Regions from separate parts of the Mesorhizobium sp. 131-3-5 genome, predicted to be linked through region 1. Evidence: riboswitches for the same ligand, from Rfam matches in the RefSeq annotation. Region 1 holds a riboswitch; each other region holds the start of a gene.
What was found. Region 1 has a riboswitch for cobalamin ahead of JG747_RS24785 (DUF1636 family protein). Riboswitches for the same ligand answer to the same signal wherever they lie in the genome.

Region 1 (2,173 bases):
CCGGGGGCGCCGCGAATGCTAGACAACTACAACCTCGACCGCTTCGGCGTGATCCACCAGATCGACGCCACGCCGATCACATACGACAAGCAATACATTTCCTATTACGAGGATCTGAGCGACCGGACCATCAAGCTCGGCTATCAGCGGCTTGGCTGGGTGCTGGGGATCACCGGTGAGATACCGCGGTCCGTGTTGGAGATTGGCTATGGCACCGGCACCTTCATTGAGGCCGCCAAGATTACCGGGGTTGCCGACTGTGCCGGCTGCGACATCACCAAATTTCCGCTGCCCGAGGGCGTCCGCTTTGTCGATTGGGACGAGGCGCTCGCCGGCTCGTGGGATCTCGTCGCCATGTTCGACGTGCTCGAGCACATTCCGGATCTGGGTTTCCTCGCCCGCCTTCAGACCCGCCACCTGGCCATCGCCGTCCCTTACTGCCGCTGGCGTGAACTCGGCGCCGATGGCGATGCATGGTTCCGGACGTGGCGCATGCGTCTGCCCAACGAGCACCTGCACCATTTCGACCGTGACTCGCTGGTGGCGCTTCTCGCGCACTACGGCTTCGAATGCGTGACGCTGAATTGCTTTGAAGACGGGATCAGACTGCGGCCAGGCGAAGCGGGTCCAAATATTCTGTCAGGCTTTTTTAGAAAGCTGTAGCGCCGGTTTCCCTCGGCGACCGCGGCCAGGTGTCATGCCTCCTGCCTGGTGACCGCTCGGGCGGCTGAAAACCGAGGTACCGCCGAAGATTTATTGCGCGAGGACAGGGGTTGACATCGTCGAGAAATATCGCTTCAACGTAATGTTATTACATATTCTACGAAGCGCAGCGACATCGCAAAAAACCCATTGCGATGCGATCGATGGAAATCTACGGTGGGTGCGTGATGGTCCCCGCGCCGAAAGGCAAGGGGTGAAAAGGGAACACGGTGAGACCCGCAGAGGTCGAGACCGTGGCTGCCCCCGCAACTGTAAGCGGTGAGCAAGATCCGACGTGCCACTGGCCGGCAAGGCTGGGAAGGCAGGATTGCGCTGAGACCCGCGAGCCAGGAGACCTGCCATCACCGAGTTGACCGGACGGGGTGTGCCGGGAGGAGACGTGGACGTCGGTCTTGTCGTCCGGCTCGCCAGCATCCTTCCGTCGCTAGTTTTGGAAAGTGACGGAAAGTTGGACGGCGCCATCGATCATCGCATCATCGTGTGCACGCTTTGCCGTGACATCCCGACCGGCATCAGGTCGGGCGAAAGCCTGTGTGCCGATCTGCGCTCCCGGCTCGCGGCCTGCCAGGAACCCACTGTGGCGCATGGCTTCACGATCGAAGGCGTCGAATGCATGGCGGGCTGTGCGCGGCCGCTGACCGTGGCCTTCCAGGCGCCAGGCAAGGCTTCCTATCTCTTCGGCTCCATCGACGCCGAGGCCGACGCCGGCGATCTCGTGCGATTTGCCAGGCTTTACGCCTCGCTCGCCGACGGCTGGTGCAATTCCGGACAGCGTCCGCCGCGGCTGGCGGGCAAGACGCTGGCTCGTATTCCCGGACCGGCCAAGTTTGAGGGCAACAGCCGATGACAACGCCGCTTCTCGAAGCCCGCGAACTCTGCGCGACGGCGAATGGCCGCGACCTGGTCCACGCCGTCAGCCTGTCGGTGGCCACAGGCGATCGCCTTGCCGAAGCCAAAAAACTTGTTGCCGGCTGGAAGGCGCAGCTCGCTGATATCACTGCCAAGGTCGGCGGCGCAAAGGGGACGCGGGTGTTCCTTTATGATTCAGGTGAGGACAAGCCGTTCACCGCCGGAAAATTCGCCATTCCGAGCGCCATGATCACGGCGGCGGGCGGCGACAACATCATGGCCGACATGGACACCAGCTGGGGCAACACGGATTGGGAAACCGTGGCGTCGCGCAATCCGCAATTCCTCATCCTGCTCGATTACCAGGATGGCGGCGGCTACAAGAAACTGCTCGACTTCCTCAAGGCGCACCCGGCGATGAAGGAGACGGACGCGGTCAAGAACGAGCGCTTCGTGGCGCTCCGCTATGCCGAACTGACGCCCGGCCCGGCAAACATCGAGGCGATCGGCAAGATCGCCAAGGCGATGCATCCGGAAGCGTTCTGATGCTTCTTGCCCCTGGGCATAAATCCGGAGCGCTTTCAGGGCACAAGGCGTTCGC
Region 2 (2,173 bases), 2.0 Mb from region 1:
TGAGAACAATCTTTTTCATTTTTAGTACTCCAGTATTTTTTCCGTCCGTCTAGCGGCGTGTCTTGGGATTGAAATCGCGTCGTTCGGACAGCCCCGATGTGGGAAAGCCAGATCGCCGTTTCCAATCACGAAGTTGTTCCGTGTGGACCAAGAATCCACCACTTGAAATTGTGCCAGAGGTTTCCTCGCCATAAATTTTTCTTCTTGATATCAATCACTTAATAAAAGCCAGCCGCAAGATCACAGACTGTATCGGAGGTCCAGTGTTCACACCGTCCTGCACGCACCGTCAACAGAAACGAACCGTTCGGTTCGATTTTAGAATCCGCTAATAGTCACTTTTCGAAACCGTTAACCTTTTTTGCCCCTGTTCCGGGTCGATTTTGACAGCCAGGTACAGCTATCGGCGAAGACGATTTTCGTGACCGCTGTCCGCGCCCAGATCGTTGCGCATGCGTGTCGCGCCGCATGGATGCGATGTCGCTTTCATGCCGATGTCGCAAACGCCGTCGTGATTAGATCATGTCATCTCAGGTGCCGCTTCGTGACGACGGGGTGGAGAATTGGGAAGCCGGTCAAAATCCGGCGCTGCCCCCGCAACGGTGGTGGAGTTCAAGTCGCAACGGGAGACCACTGGGCGAAAGCCTGGGAAGGTGTCGCGACCGTCCGCAAGGACACTCCAGAGCCCGGAAACCAGCCCGAGATTTTTGAGCTCGACTGATCGCGGTGGGCGGTCAAGAGGCGGATGGCGCGCGCCCGGCTTTCGCCGGCCTGCGTCTCATCCTTCCTCAATCACCACCAGTTCAGTCCTTGACGTATGAGGACAGGACATGGAAGCGCGCAACGATATGCTGAGGCTCTTGAACAGCCGCAGAGAGGGCTTCTCGCTCGAGCAGCCCTTCTATACCGATCCCGATTTCTTCAAGCTCGACATGGAGCTGATCTGGTATCGCGACTGGCTGTTCGTCGGCCATGATTGCGAACTGCCCAAGCCCGGCAGCTTCATCACCGTGCAGATCGGCGACTATCCGGTCGTGCTGGTGCGCGATCAGCAGGGCAAGATCAACGCTTTCCACAATTCCTGCCGCCACCGCGGTAGCCGCGTCTGCAACACCGACAAGGGCATGGCCGCCAAGCTGGTCTGCCCCTATCACCAATGGACCTATGAGCTGGACGGAAGGCTGCTGTTTGCCCGCCAGATGGCCGACGGTTTCGACAAGAGCCAGTTCGGCCTGAAGCCGGTCGCCTGCGAAAGCGTGGCCGGCTATATCTTCATCTGCCTGGCCAAGGAACCCGCCGACTTCTCGCCGATGCGGGCGATGATCGAACCCTATCTCAAGCCGCACCGGCTCAGCGAAGCCAAGATCGCCTTCGAGAGCACGATCGTCGAGAAGGGCAACTGGAAGCTCGTCTGGGAAAACAACCGCGAGTGCTACCACTGCGCCGGCAATCACCCGGAGCTGTGCAAAACCTTCCCGGAAGCCCCGACGGTGACCGGCGTGCAAGGCGCCGACAGCGATCCGGAGATGCTGGCACACTGGGCCAAATGCGAAGCGGCCGGCCTGCCGAGCAAGTTCCGCATCGATCCGGCCGGGCAATACCGCGCCACCCGCGCGCCGCTGCTGCGCGATGCGGTCAGCTACACGATGACCGGCAAGCGGGCGGTGAAGAAGAACCTGTCCGACAGCGTCTCCGACGACCGCATCGGTTCCTTGCTGCTCTATCACTATCCGACGACGTGGAACCACATTCTGGGCGACCACGCCGTCACCTTCCGCGTGCTGCCGATCAGCGCCACGGAAACCGCGGTGACGACCAAATGGCTGATTCACAAGGATGCGGTCGAGGGTGTCGACTACGATCTTGCCGAACTCACCCATGTCTGGACCGAGACCAACGACCAGGATCGCCGCATCGTCGAGGAAAACGCCTTCGGCATCCAGTCGCCGGCCTATGAACCCGGCCCCTATTCGGAGCTGCATGAGGGCGGCGTGATCCAGTTTGTCGACTGGTACGCCCGCTTCATCGGTCCGCGCCTTGCCGACGATGGCCGGCCGGCCCTGCGCAGTGTCGCCTGAGGGGTTTGGGGATGAACGCGATGACGGATCTTGGCCTCTATCGCCATCTCGACCAGATGGCGCCCTGGAACGACAGGCTGCAGGTGCTGGAAGTG
Region 3 (2,173 bases), on a different replicon from region 1:
TCTGCCGTTCCGCTATGCCACCCAGGACGTGGAGATCGACGGATGCCTGGTCCGCCGCGGCGATGCCGTCCTGATGGCGTTCCATGCGGCGAACCGGGACGAAAAGGCCTTCGGCCCCGGCGCCAACAGGTTCGATGTCACCCGGCGGCACAACCCGCATTTGTCATTCGGCGAGGGGCCGCATGCCTGCCTGGGCGCTGCGCTGGCGCGCCTGGAATTGCGCTGCGCCTTCCCCGCGCTGTTCGGGCGGCTGGAGGATCTGGCGCTGACCATCGCTGCGGAGGACGTCGTCTACATGCCGTCTTACGTCATTCGCTGCCCGCAGCGCCTGCCGGTCAGCTTCCGCCCTTCCGTCGCTTAGAGAGTGCGGCATTCACCCCGGATTCGGTGATTCTCGGTTCGCCGGGGTGGCTGGTCTCGCACGAGGGGGGCGAGCATGCCCGGTTACGCACGATCGTGGCGCCGGCCTTCAGCAATCGCAGGGTGAAGCTGCTCGCGCAGCAGGTCGAGGCGATCGCCGCGCAGTTGTTCGAGACGCTGGCGGCCCAGCCCCAGTCCGCCGACCTGAGGCGCCACCTCTCCTTTCCGCTTCCGGACATGGCTATCAGCGTGCTGATGGGCGAGTGCGCAAGGACGCTGAGCGAAGCCGAGCGGAAACAAGTACCGGGATTCCCGGCTGACCGTGACGACCTGGCCCGACTTTACGCCCTTTGAGCCCGGCGACCTCGATCTGATCCGGCGTCGCCGATGGAGACAAGGATCTCTCCGAGCCTGCACTGATAAGAGGCGGCATCGTAAGCGGCTTTGGGCGAAAGAGACCGATCAGCGCAAGGGCATTATTCGCATCATCACATAAACATCTCGTTATATGTATTGACAAGGAGCGAAGCTGCTGTGATTGTGCGCATGTCGTGGTTCTCCGCGCGGCACTGCTGTAGCGGAGCTAAGAGGGAAGCCGGTGCGATGCCGGCGCTGCCCCCGCAACTGTTAGCGGCGAGCCAAGCCCATTGGTGTCACTGAGGCGAACGGCCTCGGGAAGACGGGCAGAGGCTTTGACCCGCGAGCCAGGAGACCTGCCACGACGAACAACGTCCACGGGCGGGGTGTCTCGGTGGCCGCGGTAGCCTGGCTTCGTGCCGCCTGCTCGCGCGTTCCTTGTCCCCACGCCCCAACCATCGGGGTATGGCATGACTGTCTCTCAACAAATTCCAGTGGCAACGCTCGGCGTGCCGCGTATCGGTCGACGGCGGGAACTCAAATTCGCGCTTGAAAGCTACTGGTCCGGAAAATCTCCCGCTGCCGACCTGCTCGCGACGGGGAAGGCGCTACGCGCCGCCAGCTGGAGGGAGCAGCACGATCGCGGCGTGTCGAAAATCCCGTCCAACGATTTCTCGCTTTATGACCATGTGCTCGACACCGTCGCCATGGTCGGCGCCGTGCCGGCACGATACACCTGGACTGACGGCGAGGTCCCACTCGATACCTATTTCGCAATGGCGCGCGGCAACCAAGATCAGGCCGCTGATTGCGGACATGCCGGTGACGAGCATGCGGCCAACGGGCATGGCCTTGCCGCGATGGAAATGACCAAATGGTTCGACACCAACTATCACTACATTGTGCCGGAACTTACCGACGATCAGAGCTTTGCCCTCTCGTCGGCGAAACCGGTCGATCATTTCCTCGAGGCCAAGGCGCTCGGCATCCACACGCGCCCGGTCCTGCTTGGACCGGTTACCTTTCTCAAGTTGGCGAAGTCACCTGAGGAAGGTTTCAACCCTGTCGCGCTCCTGCCACGGCTGCTGCCCGTCTACGAGGAGCTCCTGCGGAGGCTGAAGCTCGCGGGAGCCGATTGGGTGCAGATCGATGAGCCGGCGCTCGTGGTCGATCTGGTTCCCAACGAACGGGATGCGCTCCAATTCGCCTACTGCCGGCTGTCAAAAGCAGCACCGGAGTTGAAGATCATGGTCGCTACCTATTTCGGATCGCTGGGAGACAATCTCGAGACCGCAATTTCTCTGCCCGTGGCGGGACTGCACGTCGATCTCGTGCGCGCTCCAGAGCAGTTGGAGACCGTCGGCCGGCTCGCGCAGAAGGAACTTGTGCTCTCGCTCGGACTGATCGACGGCCGCAACGTCTGGCGTGCGAACTTGCCTGCCATACTTGACCGCAC
Region 4 (2,173 bases), 1.4 Mb from region 1:
CGCTGATGCGCTGGCGCATGCAGCGCGCCGAGCAGGGCGACGAGATGTATCTGGGCCTGGCCAAATGGGGCCGCGAGCACGCCGCCTATATAGAAGAGATCTACCGCGAGGTCGCCGCGCGCGGCCCGATCGCCGCTTCGGCGCTGGAAGGTCAGAAAGGTTCGGGCGGCTGGTGGGGCTGGAGCCATGCCAAGCATGCCTTCGAATGGCTGTTCTGGGCCGGGCGCATCACCACGGCGCACCGCCGCGGCTTCGAGCGCTTCTATGATTTGCCCGAGCGCGTGCTGCCGCAGGCGATCCTCGACCTGCCCGTGCCGCCAGCCGAGGACGCGCACCGCGAATTGCTGCGCATTTCTGCCCGCGCCCATGGCGTGGCGACATCAGGCGACCTGCGCGACTACTTTCGGCTATCGCCGGCCGACATGAAAGGCCGGCTGGAGGAACTGGTCGAGTTGGGCGAATTGCTGCCGGTGCGTGTCGAGGGCTGGGACAAGCCGGCCTACCTTCATAAGGACGCCCGCCTGCCCCGGAAAATCGAGGCCCGCGCACTGTTGGCGCCGTTCGACCCGGTCGTCTTCGAGCGCTCGCGCTCGGAGCGGCTGTTCGATTTCCACTACCGCATCGAGATCTACACGCCGGCTGAGAAGCGCCAATACGGCTATTACGTCCTGCCCTTCCTGCTCGGCGACCGGATCGTCGCCCGCGTCGACCTCAAGGCTGACCGGCCGGCCAGCGTCCTGCGCACCCACGCCGCCTACGCCGAACCCGGCGCGCCACCTGAAACCGCCGCGCAACTCTTCGAGGAACTGCAGCAGATGCAGGGCTGGCTTGGCCTTCAACGCATCGAAGTGACACCCGCCGGCGATCTGGGTCCGGCGCTCGCCGACATCGCCATGTCGTAGCCGCGCGTTGACACCGCTGCCTGCAAAAGCCTAAATCCGCTCCAGACGGTCCCTTGCCCGCAACGGCAGGGGCTAAGAGGGAATGCGGTGCGGGATTTCGATCTCAAATCCGCGGCTGTCCCCGCAACTGTAAGCGAAGAGCCAAGGCCGAAAGCCACTGGGACGTTCCCGGGAAGGCGGCACCCAAGGCGATGACCCGCGAGCCAGGAGACCTGCCGTCTGCGACAAAAGAATCCGATCGCCCGGCGGGTTTCCGGGCAAGGAGCCCGGTTTTTGGACCAGAACAGCAGTTTTTCGGCTGGCACAGCGGACAATTCGTCCGCCGACGGCGATGCCTTGGCCGGCGTCACCGTCATCGTCTGCGCCTCCTGCCGCGACGAGACCGGCTCCGACGCCCATCCCCGCGCCGGCGAACTGCTAGCCGAAGACACGCGCCAAGCCGCTGCAGGCGATGACATCCGCATCCGCACGGTCGAGTGCCTCGGCAATTGCAAGCGCCGGCTGAGCGCCGCGATCCTGCGCGACGGCTGCTGGAGCTATGTCTTCGGCGACCTGACCGCGACCAGCGGCGCCGACCTCGTCACCGGCGCCAAAATCTTCGCCGCCTCGACCGACGGCCTCATTCCATGGCGCGGTCGGCCCGATTCCCTCAAGCGCGGCCTCGTTGCCCGCATTCCTCCCCTCAACCTGCTGAAGGATTGATCATGAGCGCTTCCGTCACCCGCGTCCCCTGCACCGTCGTCACCGGCTTCCTTGGTGCCGGCAAGACGACGCTGGTCCGCCATCTCCTGGAAAACGCCAGCGGCAAGCGCATTGCCATCATCGTCAACGAGTTCGGCGACATCGGCATCGACGGCGAGATTCTGAAGGGCTGCGGCATCGACACCTGCCCGGAGGAAAACATCGTCGAACTGGCCAATGGCTGCATCTGCTGCACCGTGGCCGACGATTTCGTGCCGGCGCTCGACCAGATCCTGTCGCTCAACCCCAAGGTCGATCACATCCTGATCGAGACCTCGGGCCTGGCCCTGCCCAAGCCGCTGGTCCAGGCATTCCAGTGGCCGACGGTGAAGAGCCGCGTCACCGTCGATGGCGTCATCGCCGTGGTCGACGGTCCCGCACTGGCCGAAGGCCGGGTCGCCAACGACATGGACGCCTTGCAGGCGCAGCGCGCGCAAGATGATAGCCTCGACCATGACGACCCGGTCGAGGAACTGTTCGAGGACCAGATCGCCTGCGCCGACCTGATCATCCTGTCGAAAAGCGATCTT

Region 2: it holds a riboswitch for cobalamin, as region 1 does, so the genes downstream of both, JG747_RS01935 (aromatic ring-hydroxylating oxygenase subunit alpha) here and JG747_RS24785 (DUF1636 family protein) in region 1, are expected to answer to the same signal.
Region 3: it holds a riboswitch for cobalamin, as region 1 does, so the genes downstream of both, metE (5-methyltetrahydropteroyltriglutamate--homocysteine S-methyltransferase) here and JG747_RS24785 (DUF1636 family protein) in region 1, are expected to answer to the same signal.
Region 4: it holds a riboswitch for cobalamin, as region 1 does, so the genes downstream of both, JG747_RS17920 (DUF1636 family protein) here and JG747_RS24785 (DUF1636 family protein) in region 1, are expected to answer to the same signal.

Annotation. Positions count from the first base shown of each region.
Region 1 is NZ_AP023254.1:5,046,771-5,048,943, reverse strand. It holds gene JG747_RS24790 (class I SAM-dependent methyltransferase) at 49-663, shown strand; cobalamin riboswitch at 875-1,080, shown strand; gene JG747_RS24785 (DUF1636 family protein) at 1,172-1,570, shown strand; partial or broken gene JG747_RS24775 (ABC transporter substrate-binding protein) at 1,672-2,118, shown strand; gene JG747_RS24770 (FecCD family ABC transporter permease) at 2,118-2,173, shown strand, end outside.
Region 2 is NZ_AP023254.1:425,253-427,425, forward strand. It holds gene JG747_RS01930 (DUF680 domain-containing protein) at 1-19, opposite strand, end outside; cobalamin riboswitch at 516-716, shown strand; gene JG747_RS01935 (aromatic ring-hydroxylating oxygenase subunit alpha) at 831-2,078, shown strand; gene JG747_RS01940 (hybrid-cluster NAD(P)-dependent oxidoreductase) at 2,099-2,173, shown strand, end outside.
Region 3 is NZ_AP023255.1:407,707-409,879, reverse strand. It holds gene JG747_RS34460 (cytochrome P450 family protein) at 1-361, shown strand, start outside; partial or broken gene JG747_RS34455 (cytochrome P450) at 328-621, shown strand; cobalamin riboswitch at 896-1,095, shown strand; gene metE (5-methyltetrahydropteroyltriglutamate--homocysteine S-methyltransferase) at 1,212-2,173, shown strand, end outside.
Region 4 is NZ_AP023254.1:3,667,181-3,669,353, reverse strand. It holds gene JG747_RS17925 (winged helix-turn-helix domain-containing protein) at 1-902, shown strand, start outside; cobalamin riboswitch at 932-1,136, shown strand; gene JG747_RS17920 (DUF1636 family protein) at 1,176-1,604, shown strand; gene cobW (cobalamin biosynthesis protein CobW) at 1,607-2,173, shown strand, end outside.